DNA from 4 places in the Paenibacillus wynnii genome. Region 4 is predicted to be linked to each of the others. Evidence: predicted binding sites of a transcription regulator. Region 4 holds the regulator's gene; each other region holds the start of a gene.
The links. The regulator Rex, encoded in region 4, represses fermentation and respiration genes when NADH is low (regulators of the CRP and FNR family bind a similar motif). The targets are predictions, from matches to a motif close to TTGTGAAATATTTCACAA.
Positions count from the first base shown of each region.

Region 1: a site for Rex is predicted at 4,251-4,268, ahead of pflB (formate C-acetyltransferase). Genes of this name have one in related genera too.
Region 2: a site for Rex is predicted at 5,473-5,490, ahead of PWYN_RS13550 (formate/nitrite transporter family protein). Genes of this name have one in related genera too.
Region 3: a site for Rex is predicted at 3,254-3,271, ahead of PWYN_RS17305 (nitrate/nitrite transporter). Genes of this name have one in related genera too.

Region 1 is NZ_JQCR01000003.1:2,073,405-2,081,419, forward strand. Features, by position in the region: gene PWYN_RS25095 (extracellular solute-binding protein) at 1-696, opposite strand, end outside; gene pflA (pyruvate formate-lyase-activating protein) at 1,036-1,776, opposite strand; gene pflB (formate C-acetyltransferase) at 1,904-4,165, opposite strand; gene adhE (bifunctional acetaldehyde-CoA/alcohol dehydrogenase) at 4,416-7,037, opposite strand; gene PWYN_RS25115 (ABC transporter substrate-binding protein) at 7,458-8,015, opposite strand, start outside.
Region 2 is NZ_JQCR01000002.1:2,430,687-2,438,701, forward strand. Features, by position in the region: gene PWYN_RS13530 (LLM class flavin-dependent oxidoreductase) at 113-1,159, shown strand; gene PWYN_RS13535 (glutathione peroxidase) at 1,209-1,685, shown strand; gene PWYN_RS13540 (formate--tetrahydrofolate ligase) at 1,989-3,623, shown strand; gene PWYN_RS13545 (FAD-dependent oxidoreductase) at 3,918-5,282, shown strand; gene PWYN_RS13550 (formate/nitrite transporter family protein) at 5,597-6,424, shown strand; gene PWYN_RS13555 (molybdopterin-containing oxidoreductase family protein) at 7,145-8,015, shown strand, end outside.
Region 3 is NZ_JQCR01000003.1:465,791-473,805, reverse strand. Features, by position in the region: gene PWYN_RS17325 (GNAT family N-acetyltransferase) at 1-152, opposite strand, end outside; gene PWYN_RS17320 (MBL fold metallo-hydrolase) at 355-1,119, shown strand; gene PWYN_RS17315 (NAD(P)-dependent oxidoreductase) at 1,195-1,830, opposite strand; gene PWYN_RS17310 (VOC family protein) at 1,851-2,726, opposite strand; gene PWYN_RS17305 (nitrate/nitrite transporter) at 3,311-4,543, shown strand; gene PWYN_RS17300 (bifunctional nitrate reductase/sulfite reductase flavoprotein subunit alpha) at 4,591-8,015, shown strand, end outside.
Region 4 is NZ_JQCR01000003.1:1,829,434-1,837,448, reverse strand. Features, by position in the region: gene dinG (ATP-dependent DNA helicase DinG) at 1-1,348, shown strand, start outside; gene PWYN_RS23930 (redox-sensing transcriptional repressor Rex) at 1,429-2,082, shown strand; gene PWYN_RS23925 (amidohydrolase) at 2,069-3,370, shown strand; gene PWYN_RS23920 (cell wall elongation regulator TseB-like domain-containing protein) at 3,410-3,928, shown strand; gene PWYN_RS23915 (hypothetical protein) at 4,329-4,862, shown strand; gene PWYN_RS23910 (AAA family ATPase) at 4,855-6,357, shown strand; gene PWYN_RS23905 (3-hydroxyacyl-CoA dehydrogenase family protein) at 6,490-7,362, shown strand; gene PWYN_RS23900 (acetate kinase) at 7,359-8,015, shown strand, end outside.

The DNA.
Region 1 (8,015 bases), 240 kb from region 4:
CCACAGGTGGTTAGCGAGCATCAGAGGTACCCAGCCTGCTTTGGAAGCTCCAGCCAATGGTACTTTGCCATCCGCTTTGATATCTGCTAATTGTTTTTCTAACTCTGCAAACGTAGTAGGAGCTTTCCATCCTTTTTCTGTGTAGTATCCCTTGTTATAAAAGAAGCCTTCACCGGAACCGCCGATTGGCAATCCGTAAATTTTACCCTCATACGTGAAGGGGTCAAGGTTGGAAAACTTATCTTTAATACCCAGCTCTTCGAGGATCGGTGTCAAATCGAGAAGCTTGCTTTCTTTGGCATATATTTTGGAGTCTGGACTACCGAAGAGATCGAAGATCTCCGGCGGATTTCCTGCCGCCATTTCACCGCGCAGCTTCTCTTTACGGTTCACATCGGAATCCACACCATCCAGCTTGAAGGTCAAACCAGGAACATCTCCTTGAACTTTCCCTACTACATCCTCCAGAATGGCCAGACGTTTCTGTTTGTCCGCACCTACTTGAGTATGACGGATAGTCATCTCGAATGGTTCACTGCTTACGGGTTCTTCTGTGGCAGCAGCATTGGTTGCATCCGGAGCTTTCGTAGCCTCCTCAGCGTTGGTAGTCTTATTATTGTTGTTGCCTCCACAACCAGTCATTAACGCAGAGGTGACGAAAATCAAGGACAATAGCATAGTCAAACTTTTTCTCATTTTTTGTGACCCTCCCTATATATTGATTTCCTTTACACTTCTTATTATAAAAAACGTTCTCATTTACCGTAAGGTCAAGATTCATCTACAATAGGGATAAAATACTCTTATGTAAGCGGAATCATCTCAATTTTATCACATAGTTGTGTTAATTAAAGTGACATTTAAAAATAAATACACTCCATCCAGCTTCTAAAATCACAAATGATGTTAGGAAACTTCTACATAATAAAGCTGAGACGAGACTATGTCACGAGCTGTTCCGTATCCTACGAAAACAAAAAAAGCTATTCCTCCAGTAGAAAACTACCTTTGGAACAGCTCTTTATATACATTGAATTATAGTACCAATGCTGTCTGCTTACGTCCTTCTTCAACCAATCGGTAGGCCCGTGCAACTTCTTCCTCCGTAGGAGAAGGTACACCTTCTAATTCGTAAGGTTTGCCAAGCATTTCCCATTTATAAATACCCATTTGATGGTAGGGCAAAATTTCGAATTTCTCTACGCCATTCAACGTCCCGATGAAGCGTCCAAGGTTAAGCAAGTCCTCTTCCTTGTCATGGATACCTGGAACGTAGACGTGACGAACCCACATCTTACGATCATGGTCTGACAACCAGCGTGCCAGCTTCAAGGTACGATCATTGGATTTACCAGTGAGCTTAATGTGAGCCTCATCATCAATGTGCTTTAGATCCAACAGTACTAGATCCGTAACCTCTAACAAATCATTAATCCTGTCACCTTCGTTGTAGCCATTGGTATCCAGCGTGGTATGAAGATTCCAGCGTTTCTTCACTTCAGTGAATAATTGCTTCACAAATTGAGCTTGCAACGTTGGTTCTCCACCCGAAACGGTCAAACCGCCTCCGGATGTCCGGTAGTATTGCAGGTAAGGCTCAATCTCTGACAAGACTTCTTCTAGGCTCATTTCTTTGCCATCGTTAAGTGTCCAAGTATCTGGATTATGACAGTATTGGCATTTCAACAAGCAGCCCTGCATGAACAAAACAAAGCGAATACCTGGTCCATCCACGGTACCAAAGGTTTCTAAGGAATGTATGCGTCCGTTTACCATATAATATGATGCCATCCTTTCGCCACCGTTTATCCCTCTAAAAACGGATTGAACCGCCCCTTTTCAAGGACGGTTTTCCGTATGGAGATATAGATGTCAATGTATAGATTAACTGGTTAATTTATGATTACATCGAACCGTGGAAAGTACGGTTAATTACATCCATTTGTTGTTCGCGAGTCAGCTTGATGAAGTTAACTGCATAGCCGGATACACGGATTGTCAATTGTGGATAGTTCTCTGGGTGCTCCATAGCATCCATCAATTGTTCGCGAGCAAATACGTTAACATTCAAGTGGTGACCTTTGCTGCCAAAGTATCCGTCAAGCATCGATACAAGGTTGGATTTACGTCCTTCTTCTTCTTTACCCAGTGCTTTAGGCACGATAGAGAAAGTGTTGGAGATTCCATCCAAGCTATCTTCGTATGGCAATTTAGCAACGGAACTCAGGGAAGCCAAAGCACCTTTCTTATCACGGCCGTGCATTGGGTTAGCGCCCGGTGCGAACGGTTCGCCTTTTTTACGACCATCAGGTGTAGTACCAGTCTTTTTACCGTATACTACATTTGAAGTAATTGTCAACACGGATTGTGTAGGCAATGCGTCACGGTAAGCATGGTTTTTGCGAATCTTAGTCATGAAAGTTTCAACCAATTCAACTGCGATGTTATCAACAGCATCGTCGTTGTTACCGTAGCAAGGGAATTCGCCTTCGGTTTCGAAGTCAACCGCGATACCTTGTTCGTTGCGAATTACTTTAACTTTAGCGAATTTGATAGCACTCAAGGAGTCAGCTGTAACAGACAGACCAGCGATACCACAAGCCATTGTCCGCAGAATATCACGGTCATGCAGTGCCATTTCGATACGCTCGTAGGAATATTTATCATGCATATAGTGAATAACATTCAATGTGTTCATGTAAAGCTTAGCAAGCCAGTCCATCATAGGGTGGAACCGTTTCATTACTTCATCATAATCAAGATATTCAGAAGTAATACGTGGCAGTTCAGGTCCAACTTGAGCGCCGGACTTCTCATCTACACCACCGTTGATTGCATACAGCAATGCTTTTGCCAAGTTAGCGCGAGCTCCAAAGAATTGCATTTGTTTACCGATACGCATTGCGGATACGCAACAAGCGATACCGTAGTCGTCTCCGTAGATCGGACGCATCAAATCGTCATTCTCATATTGGATGGAGCTGGTTTCGATAGAAACCTTCGCACAGTAATTCTTGAAGCCTTCAGGCAATTGTTCGGACCAAAGTACTGTCAAGTTTGGTTCTGGAGCAGGGCCTAGGTTGTACAGCGTGTGTAGGAAACGGAAGCTGCTCTTCGTAACGCGAGTAGTTCCATCTACAGACATACCACCAATGGATTCTGTTACCCAAGTAGGGTCACCACTGAACAATTCATTATAGTCAGGTGTACGCAAGAACTTAACAATGCGCAGCTTCATGACAAAATGGTCAACCAATTCTTGTGCTTGTTCTTCGTTCAGAACGCCTTCTTCAAGATCACGTTGAACATAAATATCAAGGAACGAGGATACGCGTCCTAGGGACATTGCCGCACCGTTTTGTTCTTTAATTGCTGCCAGGTAACCGAAGTACACCCATTGGAAAGCTTCTTTAGCTGTGTTAGCCGGCTTGGAAATATCGAAGCCATGCATTTGAGCCATTTTCTTCAATTCGCCCAAAGCGCGAATTTGTTCGGATATTTCTTCACGAAGACGAATTACATGATCGCTCATGGAATCCAATTCGAGGTTTAATAAATCTTGTTTCTTTTCTTTAATGAGGAAGTCGACACCGTAAAGAGCTACACGACGGTAGTCACCGATAATACGACCGCGACCGTAAGCATCAGGAAGACCAGTAATAACACCGGATTTACGAGCTGCTCTCATATCGTTTGTATATGCATCAAATACGCCTTGGTTATGCGTTTTGCGAATGTTCGTAAACATATCCACAATACCTTGTGGAAGTTCAAATCCATATGCGTTACAAGCATCGATCATCATTTTGATACCGCCAAAAGGCTGTACGGAACGTTTGAAAGGTGCATCTGTTTGAACGCCTACGATTTGCTCTTTGTCTTTGTCGATATAACCAGGGTTATGGGATACGATTGTGGATACAGTATTAACATCCACATCAAGTACTCCGCCGTTGGCAATTTCTTGTTTGGTCATTTCGGAAACGAGTTTCCAAAGTTCGTTGGTGTTGTGAGTAGCGCCTGCTAGGAAATCTTCTTTACCTAGGTATGGCTTGATGTTCTTCTCAATAAAATCATTAACATTTACTTTTCTTGACCATTTACCTTTTGCAAAAGAACGCCATCCCGACTTAACCTCTTGTACATCTTTTTCAATCACCGACATGCTAAATCCCTCCATTTATCTTTATTGTATTTGTGGAGATCGCGGGCTTGAAGGTTAATCCCGAGTCTCGTGATCCCATGAAAACTTGTTCGAAATTTCACAATCCCGTTTGTTTACTGGGAGCTTATATAAACAGTTTAGTTTATAATCCCATAACGGACTGTGACAAATATCACCTTTTCTAACTTTTCGGTGATATTTGTCACTCTCGTCACAGTTATGATATTTCTGGTTTTAACTTGATCTTAACTTAGTTTTCGAATTTTCCGTAGAATGCGTTCCGGTATACGTCAGCAAGTTCAGTAACCAGTGGCAACTTCGGATTAGCTGTTGTACATTGGTCTTCAAATGCACGGTCAGCCAAGTAATCTACGCGGGATTCGAAGTCTTTAGCATCAAAGCCCAGCTCTTGGAAGGACAATGGAATACCCAGGTTCTTGTTCATTTCGCGAATTTTGTTGATCAAGCTGTTTACGCCTTCTTCAGTTGTACGAGCTGGCAATCCCAGAATACGGGCAATTTCAGCATAACGCTCGTCAGCGATGAAGTGCGAGTATTTAGGGAACGCAGCGAACTTAGTAGGTTTTTTAGCATTGTAGCGGATAACGTGCGGCATAAGGATCGCGTTAGTACGACCGTGTGCCGTGTGATATTGTCCGCCCCATTTGTGAGCCAAACTGTGGTTAATACCCAAGAATGCATTAGCAAAGGCCATACCAGCAAGTGTAGATGCATTGTGCATTTTCTCACGGGCAAGCGGATCTGCTTCAAGTGCTGATTTTTCAAGGTATTGAACTACCAGTTGGATTGCTTTGATAGCAAGACCATCGGAATAATCACTTGCCATTACTGAAACATAAGCTTCAATAGCATGTGTAAGTACGTCCATACCAGTATCTGCTACTGCAAACTTAGGCAATGAGTATACGAATTCCGGATCAATGATAGCTACGTCTGGAGTTAATTCATAATCAGCTAGCGGATATTTAGTGTGAACATCTGTTGTTTTGTCAGTGATAACTGCAAAGGATGTTACTTCTGAACCTGTACCCGAAGTTGTTGGGATCGCTACGAACTTAGCTTTTTGACCCAAACGTGGGTATTTGTAGATCCGTTTACGGATATCCATGAACTTTTGTTTCAAGTTGTGGAAATCAGTATCTGGGTATTCATAGAACAACCACATAGCTTTGGCAGCATCCATTGGGGAACCGCCACCCAGTGCGATAATGCAGTCTGGTTGGAATCTAGCCATCATTGCTGTACCTTTATCAACTGTTGTAGTTGATGGATCTGGTTCAACTTCAGAGAACACTTCGATAACTACAGGTGTTTGGCGTTGACGCAGATAATGCTCAACTCTTTCAACATAGCCCAGTTTTACCATCATAGGGTCAGTGATGATTGCTACACGAGTAATATCAGGCATTTTTGCCAGGTATTGTGTACAACCTTTTTCGAAGTAAATCTTGTTAGGCACTTTAAACCATTGCATATTCACGGTACGACGGTTCACCCTTTTCACGTTGATCAAGTTAATGGCAGTAACGTTCTGAGATACCGAGTTGCGTCCGTAAGAACCACAGCCCAATGTAAGTGAAGGGATATTAGTGTTATAAAGATCGCCAATTGCACCATGAGTAGAAGGTGAGTTCACGATAATACGTCCTGTTTGCAGACGGTGCGAGAATTTAAGGATAACTTCTTCATTATAGGAATGAATCGCGGAACTGTGTCCCATGCCGCCGAATTCAACGATTTCAGCTGCACGTGCAATCCCTTGATCAGCATTTTTCACTTTGTAGCAAGCAAGTACTGGGCTTAATTTCTCAGCAGACAGTGGGAATTTAGTTCCTACGCCTTCGAGTTCAGCAACCAGAATTTTAGTTCCAGCAGGAACTTGAATACCGCACATTTCAGCGATCTTCACTGCAGATTGTCCAACAATCGCAGGGTTTACTGCGCATTTTTCAACATTCATTGCGCCAGCAGTCAGTTTTGCAGCTTCTTCTTTATTCACGAAGTAACAACCGTTAGCGATCATTTTCTTCTTCACTTGGTCGAAGATTGGCTCTTCAATGATAACTGCTTGTTCAGAAGCACAAATCATACCATTATCGAAAGATTTAGAAAGAATAAGGTCAGTTACTGCTTGATCCAGATCAGCACTCTTCTCAATGAAGCAAGGAACGTTACCAGGTCCAACGCCAAGTGCAGGTTTACCGCAGCTGTAAGCCGCTTTAACCATTGCAGAACCACCAGTTGCCAAAATCAAAGCAACATCATTGTTGTTCATCAATGCATTTGTTTTGTCCATAGTTGGAGCTTCGATCCATTGGATACAGTTCTCAGGAGCGCCTGCTTTTACAGCAGCTTCAGCAAGGATTCTTGCAGCTTCACGGCTGCACTCTTGTGCTGAAGGGTGGAAACCGAATATAATTGGGTTACGTGTCTTAATGGAAATCAACGCTTTGAACATTGTAGTTGACGTAGGGTTAGTAACTGGAGTAATACCCATAACGATTCCGACAGGTTCTGCGATCTTTTGGAAGTTGTCGTATTTGTTGTCTTCAATGATGCCTACTGTTTTATCATTTTTGATGTTGTTGTAGATATACTCTGTTGCGAAGATGTTCTTGATGATTTTGTCTTCATATACTCCGCGACCCGTTTCTTCGATAGCCATTTTCGCCAAATGCATGTGTTTATCGAGACCAGCCAATGCCATGGCTTGCACGATCTTGTTCACTTGCTCTTGGTCGAGCAACATGAACTCCTCTAATGCTTTCTTAGCTTTGTCAACTACCGTCTGAATATATTCTTCAGCGGTAGGTTGTTTAACTTGGGCGGCTACTTCATTTTTTACTGCCATCTCCCTCGTCCTCCTATCAATTTTTAAAGTTGTTTTTCTCTACGGATTTATCTTACCACATCATTCTCCATATGCATAGTGAAATCTTTCACATACTATAAATTTTTTTTGATTTGTTTTCAAAGCGCTTACATTCGATCATAATAAGTATCTATTGACATTTTTTATAAATAAATTAGCCATTAAACTTCACTTTGTGAGGTTAGCCCTGTCTGTTATTGTTGCTTTTTAGGGAAAAGATGATAACAATATAAGCCCATTGATTTAGTGAGCTTAATTTATTCTTTAGAAAAACTCCTTCTATTATTCCTTGGGTTTTTGCCTATCATAATTATAAGGGCTTTCTATTATCAGCCCAAAACATACCAAAACCGACTCCATATCAGAGTCGGTTTCTGGTATTCATCATGCTCTTATCAACTACTGAACTTTAATGGTATCAAAGAATTTCTCTTGTACAATTTTAGCGGCGTTATCTAACTGTGTTTTAGAATCTGTACCTTTTTTGGAGAACAGCTCCTGAATTTCATTAGACATCGTAGCATAGTAGTCCTGAGTGTTATATTGCGCTTCAGGCTTGCCGTCGAGCAGAGCCATAATGTCAGGACTATATTGGTATACATTATCGAACTTGTCGTAAACCGCTTTAGTTTTCTTACCAAACTCGGAATCCGCTGAGTAGTAGTCAAGAAGCGGTGGTATGAAGTATTTGCCGTCCGTTGTACGTTGTTGAAGAGTGGCATCCAGAGCTTCCAATCCTTTATCAGAGAAATAATCGAAAGTAATATAACGGAAAGCCATCTCTTGTTCGTCTTTGGTTGCATTTGGATTGATAACAAGATAGTCCCCACCGAGTACACCTGTATGCTTACCGCCCTTTTCAGCCGCAGGCATCGGATAAGTCAGCACATCTTCAGGCTTCAATCCACCTTGATTCAACGCCTGCTCGATAACGCCGTCAGAACCTGCTATAACCAT
Region 2 (8,015 bases), on a different contig from region 4:
TAGGTTGGTAAGGTGAAAATGCCTTCTCTGATTAGCGGAGAGGGCATTTTGTTGTGTATACTAAAGGGATTAAATGGCAAACGCCATACCCTTTCTAATTGGAGAGCTGAGTATGATAAAAAAACTTAGTGTGCTGGATCAATCCCCAGTGTCAGAAGGAAGTACTCCTGCCGAGGCTTTGGTTCAGACCGTCTTATTGGCACAGGAAGCTGAACGTCTGGGTTATCACCGTTTTTGGGTATCTGAGCATCATGCAGCACCTGGTCTGGCCGGGTCTAGTCCTGAGATTCTAATTGCTCATCTTGCAGCAGTCACATCATCCATACGTATCGGCTCCGGCGGGGTACTGCTGACTCATTATAGTGCTTATAAAGTAGCTGAGAATTTCCGGGTTTTGGAGGGGCTCAGTCCCGGGCGGATTGATCTTGGAATCGGCCGTGCTCCAGGCGGAGCCGCACTGGCCACACGTGCACTGCAGGAGAATCAGCTTCGTGATTTAGATCGTTATGAGGAACAAATTCAGGATCTGATTTCCTATTTGTATAACCGGTTCGATCCCGCCCACCGCTTTGCGGGACTCCACGTTACACCTGCTGTACCTACCGCTCCGGAAATTTGGTTGCTTGGTTCAAGCATAGGCAGCTCCTCACTCTCAGCCAAGCTGGGTACAGGCTTTGCCTTTGCTCAATTCATTAATGGTGACGGTGGCAGTGCGGCCGTTAAGGAATATAAGAAAAATTTCCGATCCTCTGAGGTAATAGGAAGTCCGCGCTGTATTGTAGCTGTATTTGTGGTTTGCGCCGAGACCTCGGAGGAAGCGGACAGGCTGGCGTCCAGCATGGATCTTTCCCTTATTTTATTGGAGAAGGGGCATGTATCTACGGGGACACCCACTGTGGAACAGGCGTTGGCTTATAAATACACTCCTTATGACATGTTCCGCATACACGATAACCGCAAGAGGATGGTAGTGGGCTCACCGGAGAGCGTGAGGGAACAGCTTGAAGCGCTCGCAGAGCTGTATCAATGTGAGGAGATCATGATTGCGAATCTGATACATAGCTTTCCAGACAAATTGAAATCACTCCAATTAGTGGCTAAGGCTTGTGGTTTACAATCGTCCGTTAATTTGCTTTCCGATGGGGATAGGTTAAGATAATAAAGTCGTGGACGAATTAAACTCAAGGTGAAAGGAAGGGGGATTATTCATGTCGATTTACAGTTTTGCCGGAGTTACTCCTGCGGGAAAAGAAGTACCGTTTACGGAGTATGAGGGTAAGGTTCTGCTGATTGCCAATACAGCGAGTAAATGTGGACTTACACCACAGTACGGAGATCTTCAGAAGTTGTACGAGCAGTATGAAGACCAGGGACTTGTAGTACTGGGTTTCCCTTGCAATCAGTTTGCCGGTCAAGAGCCGGGTACAAGTGAGGAAGCCGAGGAATTCTGCCAAATTAATTATGGAGTTACGTTTCCCATATTCGCCAAAGTGGATGTGAATGGCCCGGAAGCCAGTCTCCTTTTCGGATATTTGAAGGGCCAGCAACCGGGCTCTGCGGACAGCAGTGATATTCAGTGGAATTTCACCAAGTTCCTTGTGGACCGCGGCGGAAATGTAGTGGCCCGTTTTGAGCCGAAAGAAGCCCCGGAAACGATGAAAGAACGTATTGAGTCTTTGCTGTAGTCACCATTTTGGTTGCTGTAATATAAGTTTGGACCATCCTTTCTTGCAGGCGATAGACCGCTGCTTGAAGGGATGTTTTTGTTTTATAAAATATGAAAGTATAAGTTTCCAGTATGTTAATATTTCTACGAGAAACGGGTGCCATCCCTTAAAGGATGGCGTAGCCGGTTCTTCTTGCTTGAAAATAATGCTTGACGGTTTTCAAAGAACTTGTATCCTTTGAATAGGAAACATTGCATATAGCATTACTGCATAATGTACGGAATGGTCAGGATAATAACGGCAGGAGGTTTTTATACAAGCATGAAGTTAATTACAGAGGTAGCATCGGAAGCGGGTATTGACGAGAGACATCTAGAGCTTTACGGCAAGTATAAAAGTAAGCTCTCACCATCCCTTTGGGAGGATATTAAGGCTAAGCCGGATGGCAAGTTAGTACTGGTTACCGCTATTAACCCTACCCCGGCAGGTGAAGGGAAAACCTTAACGACAATCGGCCTGGCGCAGGCGCTGAATGCTGCCGGAGTTCGAACGGTAGCCGCTTTGCGGGAGCCCTCATTAGGTCCCTGTCTGGGGATGAAGGGCGGAGCTACGGGCGGAGGAAAGTCTCAGATCGTTCCGGCAGATGATATTAATCTGCACTTTACAGGCGATATTCATGCGGTTACGTCCGCACATAATTTATTGTCCGCGATGATCGACAATCATATATTTCAAGGGAATGAATTAGATCTGAATCCGCAGCGAATCGTCTGGAAACGGGTTATGGATATGAATGACCGCAGCCTGCGCAGCATTGTGACAGGACTGGGTGACGGGAACGGCCCCGTCCGCGAGAGCGGCTTCCAGATTACAACGGCTTCCGAGATTATGGCTGTACTGTGTTTATGCAGTGATTTATCCGACTTGAAGAAACGCCTCGGTCGTATGCTTATAGGCTATGACCAACAAGGTCAGCCTGTAACTGCAAAAGCACTGGGAGCGGTAGAAGCGATGACAGCGCTCCTTAAGGAAGCGGTCAAACCCAACCTTGTTCAGACTCTGGAAGGAACACCGGTTATTGTCCACGGTGGGCCATTTGCTAATATTGCTCACGGCTGCAGCAGTATCATCGGTACCCGTTATGCCCTGAAGCTGGGTGAAGTTGTAGTCACTGAGGCTGGATTTGGAGCTGATCTCGGTGCTGAGAAATTCATGGATATCAAATGCCGTCAGGCGGGACTTGCACCTTCAGCAGCGGTGCTTGTCGTCACGGTGAAGTCATTGAAATATAATGGCGGAGTCCCTAAGGAAGAGCTCTATAACGGAAACAGGGTAGCACTTCTCTCGGGATTGTCGAACATGGAGCGGCATATTGAGAACCTCGGTAAATTTGGCGTACCTGTGCTTGTAGCCATTAATCACTTTGAAGGTGACAGTTCTTCGGAAATTAATGAAGTGGTGGTAGCTTGCCGCCGCTTGAATGTGCCTACTGCAGTTTCCAAGGTGTGGGCCGAGGGCGGAGCCGGAGGTCTTGAATTGGCTGAGGAGCTGATAAAACTGCTGAACCGCGAAGATCAACCGAAATTTGCGCCTTTATATGAGGCAAGCTTGGATATTCCAGCCAAAATCAGTAAAATTGTACGCGAAATTTATCATGGAGCGGATGTAGCCTTTTCTCCTGCCGCCAAACGGAGCTTAGCGGTTATCGATCGTCTGGGTCTGCATCATCTTCAGGTATGCATGGCCAAAACACCGTATTCCTTCTCCGACCAACCACGTTTACTTGGGGCGCCGGAGGGCTTTACGATGGGAGTTCGTGACATTACCTTATCGTTGGGTGCCGGATTTGCTGTGGTGATTACCGGTAATATTGTGACCATGCCCGGACTTCCTGCAAGACCGGCCGCAGAGCAGCTTCGGATTGACGATGAGGGCCAGCTTCAGGGACTCGTGTAATTATAATTTCGGTTTAGGGCTTTGCCGTGTTGTATGACGGTAAAGCCCTTTTTGCTATGGATGGATTCTCCAAATGCCTGCTGCTGTATTCAGACATAATGTGCTAACCGCATGGAAAAGATAATAGAGGACTCTTTTAGGGATACTTAAAATTGTGAACAATTTGGGAATATCGAGAAAAAGGCTTGCAATGTGATAAATATCACAATGTAATTTAGTTACAAAGTGAAATTAATCACATACAAATCGAAAAACGTAAATAAAGAGCTTTTCAACTTGGAGGAGGAAGAAATCATGAAAGTAGCAGTCATTGGATGTACCCATGCCGGAACCGCCGCAATTGTTAACACCGCCCAGCTTTACCCAGATGCAGAAATAACCGTATATGAGCGGAACGATAATATATCCTTTCTGTCGTGTGGTATTGCCTTGTACGTAGGCGGAGTTATCAAAGATCCCCAAGGCCTCTTTTATTCTTCACCCGATAAGCTTAGAGAACTTGGTGCAAATGTGAAAATGCGCCATGAGGTCACTGCAGTGGATACGAATCGCAAAACCTTGCGGGCCCGTAATCTAGACAATGGTCAGGAATTTGACGAATCGTATGACAAGCTAATCATGACCACCGGTTCTTGGCCGATTATACCAAAGCTCGAGGGAATGGATTTAGAAGGTATCTTGCTCTCCAAGAACTATTCTCACTCCAACACCATTATTGAAAAAGCTCAGCAGGTGGACAGAATTACCGTTGTAGGTGCCGGATATATCGGTGTCGAGCTGGTAGAAGCTTTTCAAATGAACGGGAAACAGGTAACTTTGATTGATGGAGAAGATCGCATCCTCAGCAAATATCTGGACGAGGAATTTACCGATCCTATTCAAAAGTCACTGGAGAATCACGGAATCAAACTGGCATTAGGTGAAAAGGTTAGCTCTTTTGTGGGGGAAGGCGGAAAGGTAACCAAGGTTGTAACCAGTAAAGGAGAGCATGAGACCGATCTCGTCATTCTCTGCATCGGCTTCCGTCCTAACACAGAGCTCCTAAAGGGTCAGGTGGATATGCTTCCTAATGGTGCAATTATAGTAAATGACTATATGCAGACAAGTATTTCGGATGTTTTTGCGGCCGGTGACAGCTGTGCGATCCACTATAATCCAACAGGCAAGAACGCATATATCCCATTAGCTACGAACGCTGTAAGGATGGGAACATTAGTAGCCCGTAACCTCGTATCCAATCTGATTCCATATATGGGCACGCAGGGAACATCAGGTATCAAAATATACGAGGACAACATTGCAGGCACCGGACTTACCGAAGATGCTGCCAAGGCCGAAGGAATGGATATCGAGAGCGTGATTATTACAGATAACTACCGCCCAGAGTTCATGCCTACTTTCGAGCAGGTTCAGGTAAAAGTGGTATTTGACCGTGAAACCCGCCGGATTCTAGGGGCTCAGATCATGTCGAAAATGGATCTTACCCAATCGATCAACACGGTGTCGGTATGCATTCAGAATAAAATGACCATTGATCAGCTTGCCTTTATCGACTTCTTCTTCCAGCCTCACTATAATAAGCCTTGGAATTTCCTGAATACCGCAGGACTTCAAGCGCTTCCCAAAACAATCGAACGTAAAGAGCCAGTGACTGTTTAATAAAAAAAGGGCTGGTGAACTAACAAACGGCAAACGGCAAGTCTCCTAAGGATTGGGGGCTTGCCGTTTGGCGTTTACACGGATTGAATCAGTAGCGAAGAACCCGCTGTTCTCTAGGATAGCTGTATTTGAGAAGACCCATGCGATTTGACGCATGGGTCTTCTTAAGCTAACATCAAATTTGACATGTCAGTGAAAATTTTCACTTACCTTTTCCAGTAGTGATAATTATCACGTTAATGTGTTTTGACTCGCGTTACAATGGCATAAAGGAACAAATTTAAAGTAAATAGATACAAAAGGAGATAGGAATCATGGCTTATAATAAACCGCAGCAAATTGCTGAAGTCACGGTGGAGAATGGAATTAAAAAAGCGCATAATCCACTGAGCACTGTGCTTATCCTAGGTTTTCTTGGAGGGGCGTTCATCTCGCTCGGATTTCTGCTTGATATTCGTGTAATTGCCAGCGCACCGGCGGCATGGGGATCTTTTGCCGGATTTATCGGCGCCTCGATTTTCCCCTTGGGACTGATCCTAGTATTGCTCGCAGGCGGCGAACTGTTGACAGGAAATATGATGGCTGTGCCTTTAGCATTCATCGCTAGAAAAATTACATTGTGGGAAACTATAAAAAATCTTATTCTAATAACCATTAGCAACTTGGCCGGTGCTCTCTTTGTCGCTTATTTCTTCGGTCATATCGTTGGATTAACCGCTGACGGTGTGTATCTGGACAAATTGGTTGCCATAGCAGAACACAAGCTGGACGATACCTTCCTTCAAGCCTTTATTTCAGGTATCGGCTGTAACTGGCTCGTAGCCCTTGCCGTATGGCTTTCTTACGGAGCAGATAATTTCAGCGGTAAAGTTCTGGGTATTTGGTTTCCGACCATGGCCTTCGTAGCCATCGGCTTCCAGCACGTTGTAGCTAATATGTTCCTTATTCCTGCCGCTATCTTTGAAGGCCACTTTACTTGGTCCCAGTACATGATGAACTTCATTCCGGTTTGGCTAGGCAATCTCGTGGGTGGTGCAGTATTTGTAGGTGCAGCTTATTGGGCAGCGTACCTGCGCAAAGAGCCGTCTGCTGCTCAAACGATGGAGAACAGAGTGGCTGCCGGGGTTAAAAAACACGCATAACAACTATTACAGTCCGATTTTATAAAACATGTAAATAATACAGAAGAGCAGCGATTCACCAGCAGTAACGGGTGAATCGCTGCTCTTCGTTTTTAGTCATTAACTTCAGGAAATTTTCATGACTTTCCATTTACGTCACTGTGCTGGGAACGACTTCGATCTAACTTTGCTTGATGGTTCACCGGGTTTGGGGGCATCTACCCCTTACAGGTAGCCGAATACAGGTTACGAACCAGTCTTTCGGTGAATTAGAGGGAAAAATGCCCTCTATTACTGACCAAAACGCCATAAATTTGAGATTAAAGGGAAAATATCCTCATAATTTTAACCCATACCGCCCCAAGAAGGTATATCCTCAAAATTAGTAGGCGAAATTGCCTCTAATTGCCCAAACGGGGTGTTGGGTGAGGAAATAGAGGGAGAAAACCCCTCTATCACCAGCGTCCATGCTAACCAGCTCCACACAAAGGAGTGTCCCATAAAGCCATGCAATGGCTTATTGGGACACTCCTTTTACGTATGAACACAATAAAATTCGCCGTGTAATGCCGACTCGGGGGAACGAAATCGGATTCACGGCGAACAAAGTAGGGAGTGTTTCATATGATCTATTACCCGGGCATTGAGGGAACGAATCAGTTTTTTCAGGTACTTCTTTACGGAGTTCTCCAGCAACTATAAAATATAATACAGGAATAGATAACTGGGGGGAATGCGGTCATGAATGATAGTGGGGAAGGTATATTCCCGGCGGTGTGTCCGCTGGATTGCCCGGATACATGCGGACTTTTAGTCCACAAGAAGAACGGTAAGATTGTAAAAGTAGAAGGGGACCCGGAACATCCCGTTACCCGTGGAGCGATTTGCAATAAAGTAAGGCATATGGCAGAGCGGCTGCACCATCCGGAGCGGCTGATGCAGCCGCTGAGACGGGTGGGCCGTAAAGGGGAAGGGAAGTTTGAAGAGATAAGCTGGGAGGAAGCAATCGGCGAAATCACCGATAAGTATAGAGAATTGACTGCGGAATACGGCTCGGAGAGTATCCTACCCTACAGCTTTTATGGGAATATGGGTGTACTAAGCGTAGAGGGGATGGATAGACGATTCTTTAATGCCCTTGGTTCAAGTCTCCTGGATCAGACAATTTGCAACTCTGCGGGCACTACCGGCTGGAGGGCTACTATGGGCTTCAATGGTGGGACAAGTCCTGAGGACACGGTGAATGCGGATGTAATCATCGTTTGGGGCGGTAACATCGTTAGTACAAATATGCATCAGGTCGTACTGGCAGAACAAGCTCGCAAGCGTGGAGCACAGGTAATCGTCATTGATGTGCACCGGAATCGAACCGCACAATGGGCGGATTGGTTTCTACCGCTGTATCCCGGGACGGATGCGGCGCTGGCGCTGGGTATGATGCATATACTTTTCCGGGATGGGCTTACCGATACGAATTTCATGGACAAGTATACAGTTGGTTACGATGAATTACGTCAGCAAGCAGCCTCCTATACGCCTGAGCTGGTATCTTCTATTACGGGTATTTCTGCAGGGGATATAGAGAAGCTTGCCAAGCTGTACGGCGAGGCCC
Region 3 (8,015 bases), 1.4 Mb from region 4:
ATAGCTTGCCGCATTTCAGTTAAGCTAAGGGGCTCCGTGTGAAAAGAAACCGTAGTGTTCAACACATAATAGTTATAAATATCCAGCACTTCCGGCAGATGCTCTTCTCTAATTTCGGCAAATGAAAGTGCTGTTACGGTTATATCGCTCATTCTTAATCCCCCTTCAAGTGTTTCCAATTCCCTATGTATTTTCGTTATTATAGCGTAAAGATTTCAACGGGGGCAAAGCTCATTTTCTCTATTGACAAAAATATTTATTTGTGTTATAATATTATATTTTTCTATTGAAATTCATAAATCAAATCAGTATGATATGCATTGTCTAATGATACAGCAATAGTGGAGGGATCTAATGCATATTGCCAAAGGAATAGAAATGCTGGAAATAACGGTACAGGTCATGGGTGGAAGTGACACCCTATATCCTACCCTGCTCTGGGATGAGAAATCAGCGGTGTTGGTGGATACCGGCTACCCCGGTCTGCTGGGAAAATTCAAGGAGGCTTTTATAGAGGCTAATGTACCTTGGTCTAAGCTGCGCACTATTATCATCACCCATCAGGATTTGGACCATATCGGAAGCCTGCCCTCTATCCTGACAGAAGGGGCTTCGGGACTTACGGTTCTGTCACATGAAATCGAGCAGCCTTATATTGAGGGTGACAAAATGCTGCTAAAGCATACACCGGAGGCTCTCGCTGCAGCTGAAGCTATGATTCCACCGCATGTACCCGACGAGTGGCGGCGGGCGTTTCTATCCGTACTCGCAAACCCGCCCAAAGGAAGAGTGGATAACACCATTGGGAACAGGGACTTTCTTCCCTATGCAGGTGGAATAACAATTATTCATACACCTGGCCATAGCCCGGGCCATCTTAGCCTGTACCATCATGAGAGTCAGACACTTATAGCCGGCGATGCACTAACTGTCCTGGACGGTGAGCTGTATGGACCCGATCCAAGAGCAACCCCCGATCTGGAAGAAGCCCTTATTTCGTTGACCCATTTCAGCGAATATGAGATTAAGACAGTCATTTGCTATCACGGCGGCCTGTACCAAGGAGATCTACAGAAACGAATTGCCGAACTGACCTCAAAGGGGAAAACAGAAGGTTAATATATTAAAAAGAGGCAAAGCCATAACCGGCTCTGCCTCCCTTGATATGAACATACCCTGCAACCAGAACTATTATCAGGATTCAGAAGCTACTGTAAACCGCTCGCGGATATGCTCCGGCTTCTCCATTTCATCCACAATGGCAACCGCGTAATCTTCGTAGCTGACATAGCTCTCGCCTTTGGAGTTCACAAGCAAGTGATCTTTGCCTTTGATATAAGACCCTGTTCTTTCACCAAGTGCAAACGTGGCGGATGGACTAACGAATGTCCAAGAGAGAACGTCCGTCCCCTGAAGAATTTCCAGGTTTTTAGCCTGATTGGAAGCCGTTGGTTTCACGAAGTCAGGAAATCCGGGTGTATCGATTACTTTCAGCGTCTTCGCTTCATCCACATATAAGCTTCCGGCTCCGCCGACTACAATCAGTCTAGTGCCGGGTAGATTTCTTAGCGCTTCAATAAGGATATTTCCGGCATCTACATGCAGATGTTCCTCCCCCATCGGAGCGGCAAAAGCATTTACTACAACGTCAAAGCCCTTCAAATCTTCAGACGTTAAAGCAAACACATCTTTCTCAAGCACATTAGCGTTTGGGTTAGTCACCTTGGATGAACTCCGTACAATGGATGTTACCTCATGACCTCTATCCAACGCTTCCTGTACAATCCGACTTCCCGCTTTCCCACTGGCACCAATTACTGCAATTTTCATCCTAAATACCCTCCTAATTTTTATAGCGAGTGCTTAACTACTAATTTAATTCCAATGTTCCACGGATCTCTGAGTGCGGGCGCGCCATCCACTTCATCCACTGTGTATCCCGCCTTGCGGACTCGCTCCACTACAACTGCACGTTCCTCTTCACTGGGCAGCAGCAAGGTGAAATAATCGATACCTGCCGCATCTTCTGGAGCTGCCGGAGCGCCTTGGCCGGCCCAAATATTGAGACCGATATGGTGATGATATCCTCCAGCCGAAATGAACATTGCCGCATCTCCATAATAAGCAGTCAACTCAAAGCCGAGCAAATCAACGTAGAAACCCTTGGCTTTGCCCAGATCTCCTACGTGAAAATGGACATGCCCAATCACGGTTCCCTCAGGCAATCCACTCCACGTGAGATCTTCGGAAGCCGCCAGCAGTCCATCCACATCGACCGGATCCGTACTCATGACAACATGCCCTTCAGCGTCGTGTCTCCACGAATCCCTTGGACGGTCACGATAAATCTCAATCCCGTTATTATCCGGGTCCTGAATGTACAGCGCCTCACTCACTAGATGATCACCTTGGCCTACATGGATTCCCGAAGAGATCAAATTACGCAACACCAGCCCTAGACTAGGACGATCCGGAACAAGAATAGCAAAGTGATATAATCCGGCTACCGAATTCCGGCGCAGCACCTTCGCATGCTCAATCTCCCGCAGAATCAATAGAACATTCTGTCCATCCGCAGTCATCTCGACCTCCCGACTCTTCTGCCGCAAAACCTTCAGCCCTACGACATTTTGGTAAAAATCCAGTGAATGCTCCAATTGACTTACTCTAATCTGTACTAGGCCAATCTCGACATCCTGGTGCAGCGTTGTAGTTGTTCCACTCATACATAAACCCTCCCTTAATCTTCTTTGAACATCCTAAAGATAGATAATCAGTATTGTTCACTGCTACTAAATTAAACATTCAACTTGTAACCATCACAGTTACAAAATCACTTCCTTTAGTATAGCTGGTTTCATTAAGTTTGTAAAGATCGGAATAGATGTGTGACAAATGTTATATTATATTACATCAAGGACTAAAATACAGGTGATATTTCATTAAAACTTAATTATTTAGAATTTTTACGTTATGTTTATTGACACAATTCAAAAAGCTATTTATAGTAACAGATAAGATTCATTAGCTCAACGACACAATGATGTGTCTCCGCGAGCAGTATGTATCATTGTGGACAGGTAAGCTTTTCGATTCTGTTGTTCCAACTTCAAAAACTTAATAAGAGTCAGTCACGATGACGTGGCTGCACATGGCAATGAGGCCGATTCACTTAATTCGCATGTTCTGCGGATTCTGTTAGTCGGCCTTTTTTCGCCCAAAGATGAAATGAGAATGGAGGATTTACAGAGAATTACGAAATGTTTCACGAAAAAATTAAGCAGTTTAACTATTAAAGGGGGTTTTTGTGATGGAAGCAAAAAGTTTTCGTAAAGCAGGTCACTCTCCAAGTTTGTTGTCAGCCTTTCTGTATTTTGATGTAAGTTTTATGATTTGGGTGCTTTGTGGGTCCTTATCTCTTTTTATCACTAAGGACTTTGGTTTGTCAGATACTCAGAAAGCAACAATGGTTGCCATTCCAATTCTTGGCGGATCCGTATTCCGGATACCGATGGGAATCTTAGCAGATCGTATCGGTGCTAAAAAGGCAGGACTTATTGGGATGATTCTTACCATTCTCCCTCTGCTCTGGGGCTGGTTAGGCGGAACGAGCTTGCTCCAAATTCAATCCATTGGATTTTTGCTTGGTTTTGCCGGTGCAAGCTTTGCCGTCTCCCTTTCCTTGGCCAGCCGCTGGTACCCTCCTCAATATCAAGGTCTGGCAATGGGGATTGCCGGAGCAGGAAACAGCGGTACTGCGCTTGCTACCTTTTTCGGACCTCAATTAGCAGAGGCTTATGGATGGCACAATGTGTTTGGGCTCGCGATTATTCCTTTGGTCATCGTACTTATCATCTATGCCGTTCTTGCCAAGGATGCTCCTAATGCTCCTGCTCCTAAAACAATGAAGGACTACCTCAGTGTATTCAAATTTGCAGAAACCTGGTGGTTCTCCATTTTCTACGCAATTACCTTCGGCGGTTTTGTCGGGTTTGCCAGCTACTTCAGCATTTTCTTCTATGATGTGTACGGAGACAACGTAAACCCTGGGGGTATTACCAAGGTACAGGTAGGTTACTTGGTGACCATAACAGTCATCGCGGGCAGCTTCTTTAGACCTGTAGGCGGTTGGATTGCAGATAAGATCGGTGGTATGCGCTTCTTGGGCATTTTGTACAGTGTGATTACAGTATCTGCGTTTGCGATCGCTACGATGCCAAGTTCGTTCCTAGTTATGCTCCTCTATACAAGTGTTATGATGGCTTGCCTCGGAATGGGCAACGGATCTGTGTTCCAAATTGTTCCTCAACGTTTTTCTAAGGAAATCGGCGTTGTAACTGGGATTGTGGGAGCTGCTGGTGGTTTGGGAGGATATCTGCTGCCGAAATATATACTGGGTCCTTTAAAAGAATCAACAGGCTCACATGTAACTGGGTTTCTAGTTGTGGGTAGCATTGTTCTAGTAACTACCCTTATCTTCATTGCGGTTACTCGCTCATGGAAAAAGTCGTGGGCCTCCACGGAATCGGGAATTAACTTCTGAAAAATAACTTAATCGGTGTTTGAGCACTACCAAGGCGGTGAATCCACATGACAACAAAAAAAGTAAAAAGTGTCTGCCCCTATTGTGGTGTTGGCTGCGGGATTGTGCTCGAAGTGTCCGATAATCGCGTAGTTAAAGTCACCGGGGATAAAGAGCATCCTGCCAATTTCGGAAGACTATGTACTAAAGGAAGCAGCTGCGCTGAAGCTATCACGGAATCAGGGCGAATGGAATATGCATACAGACGCAACGCTCGCGGACAGAAGCCCAAAAAAGTCGGGATGGATGAAACCATCTCCGAAACTGCACAAAGACTGCGGGCCATTCTAGATAAGCACGGCCCGGATGCACTGTCTTTTTATGTATCCGGTCAGATGTCTCTCGAAGCACAATATCTGATTAACAAGCTGGCCAAGGGCTACGTCCGCACCAACAACATCGAATCTAATTCACGGTTATGCATGGCGAGTGCGGGCACCGGATACAAGCTTTCTCTTGGGTCCGATGGCCCTCCGGGTTCCTATCAGGATATTGAACAGACGAATTTGTTTTTTGTTATCGGGGCAAATATGGCTGACTGTCATCCCATCCTGTTCCTTCGGGTTATGGATCGGCTTAAAGCCGGTGCAAAGATGATCGTGGTGGACCCTCGCCGCAATACTACCGCAGATAAAGCCTCACTTTATTTGCAGATTAAGCCAGGGACAGATCTAGCCCTGCTGAATGGCATCTTGCATTTATTAGTTAAGAACGGTCATACTGACCTGGATTTTATTGCCGAATTCACTTCAGGTTGGGAGAACATGGATGCCTTGCTGGAGGATTACACTCCAGACAAGGTGGCTGAAATCACCGGACTTGCTGAGTCCGATATTCGCCAAGCAGCCCTATGGATCGGCGAGTCGCCAGAATGGATGTCCTGCTGGACGATGGGTCTGAACCAAAGCACTCACGGCACTTGGCATACCAATGCCATCTGCAACTTACATTTGGCTACAGGAAAGATTTGCCGCCCAGGCAGCGGTCCTTTCTCACTCACAGGTCAACCCAATGCCATGGGGGGCAGAGAAATGGGTTATATGGGGCCCGGCTTACCCGGACAACGTTCCGTATTAGTTGAAGCGGATCGTAGATTTATTGAGGATCTATGGAGCGTACCTCAAGGCACTCTCCAGACTGAAGTGGGAAGCGGCACTATATCCATGTTCGAGAGTATGCAAGCCGGAGATATCAAAGCTTGTTGGATTATTTGTACGAACCCTGTTGCCACCGTTCCCAATCGTAAAAACGTCATCGCAGGTTTACAAAAAGCTGAACTGGTCATTACGCAGGACGCATTCTTCGAAACCGAAACGAACTCGTATGCAGATATTATGCTGCCGGGAGCCTTATGGTCTGAAAGTGATGGAGTTATGATTAACTCCGAACGAAATCTTACCTTAGCGCAGAAAGCAGTCGAGCCGCCTGGAGAAATCTTGCCTGACTGGCAGATTATCGCCCGAGTTGCCTGCGAGATGGGCTTCTCCTCCGGCTTTACCTACGCCTCCTCGGCTGAAGTCTATCTGGAAATCCAGCAGGCTTGGAATCCTAAAAGCGGCTATGACATCCGGGGTGCTTCCTACGAACGATTGCGTGAAGCGCCTATCCAATGGCCTTGCGCTCCTGGTAGTCCTAATCAAAATCCAATCCGTTATTTGAATAACGGAATCAGTCAAACCCTTAGAGTAGATGTAGACGGCAGTAGCCCGCGGATTGTTTTCCCCACAGAAAGTGGAAAGGGAATGTTCTGGGCACGCCCCTATTTACCTCCTCATGAAATGCCGGACAACGAATATCCTTTGGTGCTCAACACAGGTCGCTTACAGCATCAATGGCACACCATGACCAAGACAGGAAAGATTCCAAAGCTTAATAAGTTGAATCCGGGCCCTTTCATTGAGATTCATACGGAAGATGCAGCAGCGCTTGGCATACTGAACCAAGATCCTGTGGAGATTAGATCTCGGCGAGGTCTGGCCATCCTGCCGGCGGTTGTCACCGACCGAGTACGCCCCGGAAATTGCTTTGCACCCTTCCATTGGAATGATGTATTTGGTAACCATCTGGCGATAAATGAAGTTACGAGCGATGCGGTCGATCCGATATCCTTTCAGCCCGAATTCAAATTCTGCTCCGTCTCTATTGTCAGAGCTGGCGATCAAAAAGTTGTAGTCCCTATTGCAGCTGTTGAAGCTACTATCAAACAAAAGGAGGCCGTGCATATGGCGCAAATGGATACGCTTGCCAGCATACTTGGAATTGAATCCTATCCCCCACTGACTTTAAATGATCATGAAAAAATATACGTTTCCGGACTCATAACCAGTCTGCGCACCAAGGAATCGCTGCAATCACCCGGCATTCCGGTCCTGCCTCCTACCGCACCCCTTGAACCCGCCAAGCGAATTTGGCTGGATGGCCTGTTAGCAGGATTATTTTCCCGCACTTATCTTCCTGAACCTGTTGCATCGGAAATGACCACTGTGTCTAAGCAAATAAAGAAAGCAACAAAAACACCAGTCACCATTGTTTGGGCCTCACAAACCGGCAATGCGGAAGATGCCGCCCAAGACTGTGCCCATAAACTGCAGGCAGCAGGGCATGATACCCAACTAGTAAATATGAATGACTATCCACTAACTGACCTTTCTCAAGAACGCTTTGTTCTATTCGTGACGAGCACATTTGGCGCTGGGGATCCTCCAGATAACGGTGAATACTTTTGGCGCTCTTTAAATACAGATCATGCCCCCACTTTGTCAAATCTGCATTATGCCGTACTCGCCTTCGGTGATTCCAACTTTGATCAATTTTGCGGGTTTGGCCGAAATCTGGATACACGTCTGGAACAGCTTGGTGCACAGCGGTTCTATGATTGTGTCGATTGCGATACGGATTTCCAGGAGCAGGTGGAATCGTGGATTATTTCCATTGAAACGGCATTAGACGAGTCCGCAAGCCATCCGGTGGCGGTGAAAGCACTCGATCCTATAAAGTCCACAGCAGACGTTGAATCTTCAAAAAAAAACGGTTATGACCGTGATCATCCGCTCCACACACAAATCCTGACCAACCGACTTCTTAGCAGAGACCATTCGGAGAAAGAAACACGCCATTATGTATTTAATCTCAAGGACACCGATTTACAATTTGAACCCGGTGATGCACTGGGGGTCTGGCCGTCCAACTGCCCGGAGCTCATTGATGAGCTTTTAACTGCCATCCAATTACAGCCTTCCGTTACGGTTACGCTAAAAGAGCATGGAGAAATGCCTTTAAATGAGGCGATGCTCCGGCATTTAGACATTACCCGTATAACACCGGCGATGCTCCAGTTCATTCAAGAACATTCAAACAGCAGTTTGTTAGGTGAACTTCTCAAGAAAGAAAATAAAAACCAGCTGCAGAAATGGCTGTGGGGACGGCAATTAAT
Region 4 (8,015 bases):
TCAATTGCCCACACTTCGCCAGCAGCTGCAATCTGCCGGAAGTGAGCAGGCCTCTGAATGGAGTCTAATTATTGATAGGATTTATTCCGATTTGATCACTGTCAAGGAGACATGGGACACATTAAGTGAGAAGTTATTTGGTCTTCTTCCCGAACGGAGTGATGCGGGTGCAGGAGAAGCTGGGCAACTGGTTATGCGTCTTCTCCCAGGCAACAAGCCGAAGAACTGGGAGGAGCTCTCTACCTTGGAGAGCGGGATGATAACTACCCTTAGTGATGCCCTGCGTTCGGGCGAGAGAATGCTGAATGAAATGCGGGATCAGGAGGGACAGTCCTCTTCAGACAGCCTTATAACTGATATTGGTGGATTATTTAAAGATTTGGCAGCCATTCGGGATAACGTGCGTTTTTTTATGGGCTTGAATGACGAGAATGTTGTATATTGGCTGGAGGCAAATGGAAATTACCGCAGCAAGTCTTTACAGCTCTATGCCGTTCCCGTCGATGTCAGTTCCCAATTAAAGGAGCTTTTCTTCGATAAGAAAAAAAGCATCGTGCTTACCTCGGCAACATTGTCTGTTGATAAATCATTTCAGTTTATGATTGATAATTTAGGGTTAAATGAAGCTGCCGAGAACGGTCGGCTAATGACCGCCCTTCTTCCTTCTCCCTTTCATTACAGGGAACAGGCGCTGCTTGTGATTCCAAGAGATTTTCCAAGTGTGAAAGGCAGCGTGGGAGATGCCCGCTTTGTCGATACGCTGGTGCAATCGCTTGCCGAAGCGGCAGTGACGACCCGAGGAAGAATGATGGTGCTATTCACATCCTACCGTATGCTTCGTCAGGTATACGATCCCTTGAAAGAAGCTCTGTCTTCACAAGAGATAACGGTACTAGGTCAAGGGATTGAAGGAGGCAGCCGGAGCAAGCTTATTCGCCGCTTTCAGGACAGCAATGCTTCGGTCCTCTTGGGGACCAGTAGCTTCTGGGAGGGCGTAGACATTCCGGGCGAGGCTTTGACCTGTCTGGCCATTGTAAGGCTTCCTTTCCAACCGCCTAACCATCCACTGGCGGAAGCGAAATCGGAGCTCCTGCAGGCCCAGAAGAAGAATCCTTTTATGAAGCTGTCAGTGCCTCAAGCAGTGATTCGGTTCAAGCAGGGTTTTGGGCGGTTAGTCAGGACTGCACAGGATAAGGGAATTGTAATTGTGTATGATACCCGAGTAATCGAATCTTATTATGGAAAATATTTTCTTTACTCTCTACCGGGGCCCAAAATGGAGCATATGCTGACAGATCAGATGGTCCCGCGTATTGCAGAATGGTTAGAGGAGGGGGGCGTCTCCTAAAACGCCCGATTTTTTGCACTTTTCTGAGTTGACTTTCAATTATTTTGGATACAATGTTAACACCTATAGGAGGAGAATATATGAAGTCGGATAAAATATCGGAGGCTGTCGTACGCAGACTACCTGTGTACCTGCGTTTCTTGAATGAACTCCACACTCGTGAAATTGCCACAGTTTCTTCTCAAGAGCTTGGACAAAAGCTCGATCTAAATCCAGCACAAATACGCAAGGATCTGGCTTATTTCGGTGATTTCGGAAGAAAAGGAATCGGTTATGATGTTCCTTACCTCATTGAAAAAATCCGCCATATCCTAAAATTGGATCAGCCGTTGAACGTAGCGCTTGTTGGTGCCGGAAATCTGGGGCATGCTTTGTCTAATTACAATGCCTACTTACAAGATACAATGAAGATAACAGCTATCTTTGATTCATATAAGCCGAAAGTTGGCCAAAAAATTAACTCACTTGTTGTTCAACCAATGGAAGAACTGGGCAGTACAATCCGTGAACAGGGCATCCGAATTGCTATTATTACTGTACCGGAGTTTGAGGCACAGAACGTAGCAGACACTTTGGTTGAATCAGGTATAGAGGCAATTCTGAACTTTGCACCGGTTATTCTGAAGACTCCTTCTAATATCCGCATTCATGCAGCTGATTTCACAACCGATTTGCAAAGTCTTGCTTATTATTTGCAGGATGGAAAGGAAGAAAGCGAACATGAAAAGCAATAAATGGACAATAAAGAACGGTAGATATGTAATACCTGGTTCTGATAAGCCTGTCCTTACCGGTTATATGACCATCGAAAATGATCTGATCACTTACATAGGTGAAGTGGAACCTCCTTTCGAAAGCGGAGTTGAGATTGTAGACGGCAGCCGATTGTTGTTCATGCCGGGTTTGGTTAACACACATGGTCATGCGGCGATGTCGCTACTTCGCGGATATGGTGATGATCTTGCCCTTCAGGTATGGCTTCAGGAAAAAATGTGGCCTATGGAAGAAAAGTTCACCGGGCAGGATGTATACTGGGGAACTTCACTCTCCGTATTAGAAATGCTCAAGGGCGGAACAACTACCTTCCTGGATATGTATGATCATATGGATCGGGTCGCCGAAGTAGTGGAGTTATCCGGAATTCGTTCTGTTCTAATGCGCGGAGTAATCGGCTTTTGTTCTGAAGAAATGCAGAATCATAAGCTTGCAGAAGCGATTGAATTTGCCCGGAACTGGCATGGCAAGGCGGATGGAAGAATTACAACTATGATCTCCCCACATGCACCTTACACATGTCCACCTGATTTTTTTGTTAAGTTCGTTCAGGCGGCTCATGATTTGGATCTTCCGATGCATACTCATATGTCTGAGACACGTCGTGAGGTTGAACAGAATGAAGCCGATTACGGCCTTCGACCGGTCGCACATTTGGAGAAGCTGGGTATGTTCACCCGCCCTTCGCTTGTAGCACATGGTGTTCATTTGAACGATGAGGAAATTGAAATTTTGGCTCGTCATCAGGTTGGCGTTTCCCATAATCCAGGCAGTAACCTGAAACTAGCCAGCGGAATAGCGCGTGTAACCGATTTACTGCGGGCGGGAGTGCCAGTGTCCCTTGGAACGGATGGAGCTGCGAGCAATAACAACCTGGATATGTTTGAAGAAATGCGTCTTGCGGCGCTGATTCATAAAGGGATAAGCGGAGATCCAACGGCCATTCCGGCACCGGAAGCCATGCGTATGGCTACGGAGTATGGAGCTAAATCTATCTTTTTGAACAATGTAGGACGTCTTGCACCTGGAATGAAGGCTGACTTTATCGCTATTGATATTGACCAACCTCACTTGCTTCCACATTCTGATCTGCTCTCTCATGCGGTCTATTCGGCAAGTGCGAAGGATGTTGAGCATGTATGGATTAACGGTCAGCAGGTTGTTAAGCACGGGAAATGCCTGACAATGGATGAAGAGATGATCCGCCACAAAGCTCAAGAGTCTTTTGAGAACCTTCTACAACGGTAATTATGAACGTCTGAATGTTATAGGAAAGGGAGCTGTACTTTGAAGAAAAGGAGAAAATGGCTCTTGCTGGGGTTAGGCGTGACTCTGCTCCTTCTGTTCGGATTAAGCCAGTTCTATGGCTATATTATGAAAGATCAATGGAATGAGCGCAGTGCCGCCAAAGCGGCAGCTAAAAGTAGGGCCGGATTGATTGAAATCACAAAGGCGCAGAAATCCGTCTGGGATGAAAATTCTATCTATTGGGTCCTAACGGGAAAGAACCGGGATGATACGGATATGATGGTGTGGGTCCGATTTACAGCCAACGGCAAGATTGCAGATGACGATACGGCTGTATATGCAGAAATGGTTAGTAACGGAACCTCTGAGGACAAAATCAGAGCGATTATAAAATCAGAAATGCCTGGAATTACCATAAAGCGCTTATTACCAGGTGTCTACAATGGTGAATATGCATGGCAGCTCTTCTACAAGAAAAACGATCGTTATCATTATCGCTTCTATCGTTTTGCAGATGGTTCCTCCATCGGGGATGAGTTCAGTCTGCCCAACCGCTAATATAAAAGCCGAGCAAACGTAATTGTTTGCCCGGCTTTTTTTGTCTATTAAGTGTACTCAGTAGCTGCATTGGAGTGTATACTGTAAGTTGCATTAATTGTACACTCTTCATAATTTCCACATTGTTAACAGAGATATTTATCACATTTCAGTTGTGACAAAAAGACCGAATCGCTAATAGATTCGGTCTTTTTGTCGATAAAGGGTTAAAAGTAACCATAAACAGGAAAACATTAGTAGTGAAAATTTTAAATATATTCACAATTTGTTTTCAAATAGTATATACACTTATGATATACTACTACTTGTATTCAAGGCATGTTGCAGTCATACACTCTTGATATTCTGTTATTAATGCGAAACTTATATATGTTCTGCCATTATGAGAGGAGGACGTTACTTGAAACTGCGTCTTGTACCTGTATTACTAACTTCACTGCTATCAGTCGCCCTTATGTTCGGCGGGTGGTTTCTGTATCGCCAGTTTGCTATCCAGGAACCCTTGCAAAAGATTGTTAACAGCTATCAGGGAGTCAACAAATCACACATATCTATTAACCGCAATGAAGTATCTTTGAAACTTGATTTACAACCTGGAACGAAACTACGCGATTTAGTCCAATATATTTCCACAGAAGGAGAATCTGTCATTGGAGGACGTTCCATTAAGTTGGATTTAGAACAACATTCCAGTGAAGAGCTTGATGAAATTTGGGATCAAGCAATGTTCTCTGTTGCTGAAGCCATGGAGAGCCGCAAATATACATTAATACCTGCTAAACTTGACCAGTTGAAGGAACAATATGAGGGCATCACTGCTACTACCGAAATTGATGACAACAATGTGTATGTGAGCTTGACGAACGGTAAGGAAAGCAAATTTATTATTTTACCGCGACAGCCTGAGAATATGGGGGTATGGAATAATGCCTAAGTGGATTAAAGAAGTATTAGTGGGATTTATTCCTGTACTGCTGATTTTTATGGCCTTTGTGGGAATAAATATACTGCCCATAATTATTGCTGTTGCCATGCTGGGTGCCCTGTTGCTCGTAGCCCATATGCGCGGCGGGTTGACCGTGAATGCCGGAGCTGAGAAGAAACGTAAGAAGAGCGGCCCATCTAAACTCACCTTTGAAGAAATCGGTGGACAGGACAGTGCCAAGCAAGAGCTGCGTGAAGCACTGGATTTTTTGATCCGACATGAAGAAATCAGTAAATTTGGTATTCGCCCACTGAAAGGTATACTTCTCACAGGCCCTCCGGGAACCGGTAAGACGTTAATGGCCAAAGCTGCTGCGCATTACACGAATTCCGTATTCATCGCTGCAGCGGGCAGTGAGTTTGTTGAGATGTATGTGGGTGTAGGTGCTGGGCGTATCCGTGATTTATTCCGTGATGCCCGTACCCGTGCTGTGAAAGAGAACAAGGAAAGTGCCATTATTTTCATAGATGAAATTGACGTCATTGGCGGTAAGCGTGAGGGGGGGCAGCAGCGGGAATATGATCAGACGCTGAACCAGCTGCTTACGGAGATGGACGGAATTTACAATAATGAAGCACCTCGTATCCTTTTGGTAGCAGCTACAAACCGCAAAGAAATGCTGGATTCGGCACTTCTGCGTCCAGGACGTTTTGACCGCCATATTCAAGTGGACATGCCTGATAAAAAAGGTCGTAAATCCATTCTCGATCTCCATGCCAAGAACAAACCTCTTCATGCAGAGGTTAGCCTGGATAAAATTGCTGAGGAGGCTTACGGCTTCTCGGGAGCTCAACTAGAAAGTGTTATGAATGAGGCAGCGATTTATATGCTGCGGGAAAATCTGACGGCAGTGGAACAGCGTCATTTATCCATGGCTATTGATAAAGTTATGATGGGCGAAAAGACAGACCGAGAAACCAATCAAGAAGAGAAAAAACGCGTGGCTATTCATGAGCTTGGACATGCTATTATGGCAGAACTGTTGCGTCCGGGTAGTGTAAGTCAGGTTACTTTAACTCCGAGAGGTCAAGCGCTTGGTTATGTCCGTCATAATCCGCAACAGGAACAGTACTTATATACAAAAGATTATCTGGAAGAACAGATTATGATTGCTCTCGGCGGAGCTGCTGCTGAAGTTATATTTTATGGCGGAAGAAGTACTGGCTCTCGCGGAGATTTCGATCAGGCACTCAATATTGTTGAGACAATGATGAAATCGGGACTTACTTCGCTCGGGATTGCCAAGCTTGAAATGGTAACAACGGAAGAGATTATGAAAGAGAATAGTAATATTTTGGATGAACTTATGGCACGTACACATGAGTTGCTAAATCAGCAGCGAAACGTGTTTAATTACTCCTTGGACATCCTTATGAAGGAAGAAGTCCTCTCTGGAGAGCAATTTCGTTGTCAATTTAGTGACAGCGTCCTTTTACCGGCATAATTCTTTATGCCGGTTATTTTTTTTTACTTTTCAGACATGCTAAGATATCATTATATGTCGGGCTTATAAATCTTTACGACAGACAAGGTACAATACAAAAGTATAGATACCTGAAAGGATGGAGACTTTTTGATGAATTTTAAAAAAATAGGTGTCATTGGCGGTGGCACGATGGGTCAAGGTATTGCTGAGATGTTATCAGCCAAAGGCCTCGATGTAATGTTAGTGGAGAAAACCCCAGAACGATTGAATTACTCCTATGAAATGATTGAGACCAGTCTAGACAAACAACTGGAGAAATGGGCAATCACTCAAGCGGAGAAGAAATTAATTCTCAGCCGGATTCAAAAGGTAACCCATTTTGCTGAACTAAGTTCTTGTGATATGGTCATTGAAACCATCACAGAAGATTTGGAAGCAAAAAAAGCAGTGTTCAACCAGCTTGACCAAGTATGTCCTAGCCATATTATCCTAGCTAGTAACACATCAACACTTAGCTTAACGGAACTTGCAAGCTCAACGATGTATCCGGAGCGCGTAATCGGAATGCATTTTATATATCCTGTAGCTAAAGTGGATCTTGTCGAAATCGTGCGTGGACTGAAAACATCCGATGCTACTTTTGAAGACACCAAGTTGTTCGTTGATGAAGTTGTTGAGAAAAAAGGCGTAATGATTTATGAATCCCCTGGATTTGTAACATCCCGCCTCATTTGCTTGTTCATTAACGAAGCTATGCATGTGCTTCAAGAAGGCGTTGCTTCACCGCAGGATATTGACGATGCTATGCGTATCGGCTACCAATTCCAATATGGACCTCTTGAAATGGCTGACCGTTTCGGTCTAGATTCCGTGCAGGCTGCGCTGGAACGGATGTTCCGTGAATATGGCGAGTTGAAATACCGTCCTTCTACTATTCTTAAAAAAATGGTGCGTGCAGGACAATTAGGTATGAAATCGGGCGAAGGCTTCTTCAAGTATGACAAGGATGGTGACCGTGCATGAATATTCTAGTTATTAACTCAGGCAGTTCTTCTTTGAAATATCAGCTTTACAATATGATTGACGAATCCGTCTTGGCTAAAGGTCTGGTAGAGCGTATTGGAATGGATTCTTCCATTTTGACTCATAAGCCAACCGGTAAACCGGATGTAACTGAAGTCAGCGAAATTTTGGAACACAATACAGCCATTCGTAAAGTTCTGGCTTGCCTTACTGATAAAGAGCACGGAGTTCTTGCTTCAACGGATGAGATTAATGCAGTAGGTCACCGTGTAGTTCACGGGGGAGAATTCTTCAAGGCTTCTGCGCTGGTGGATGCTGATGCAAAGACTAAAATTCGCCAATTGTTTGACCTGGCTCCGCTTCATAACCCAGCAGCAATGATGGGTATTACGGCAACCGAGATTAATATGCCGGGAGTACCGCAGGTTGTAGTATTTGATACAGCGTTCCACCAAACTATGCCTGAAAGTTCTTATATGTATGCTATTCCGAGAGTTTTGTATAATAAATACAAGGTTCGCCGCTACGGTGCACACGGAACATCCCATGAATTCGTAAGCAAAGCTGCTGCGGAATTCCTGGAACGTCCGCTGAAGGACCTGAATATTATCACTTGTCATATCGGTAACGGTGGCAGTGTGACGGCTGTGAAG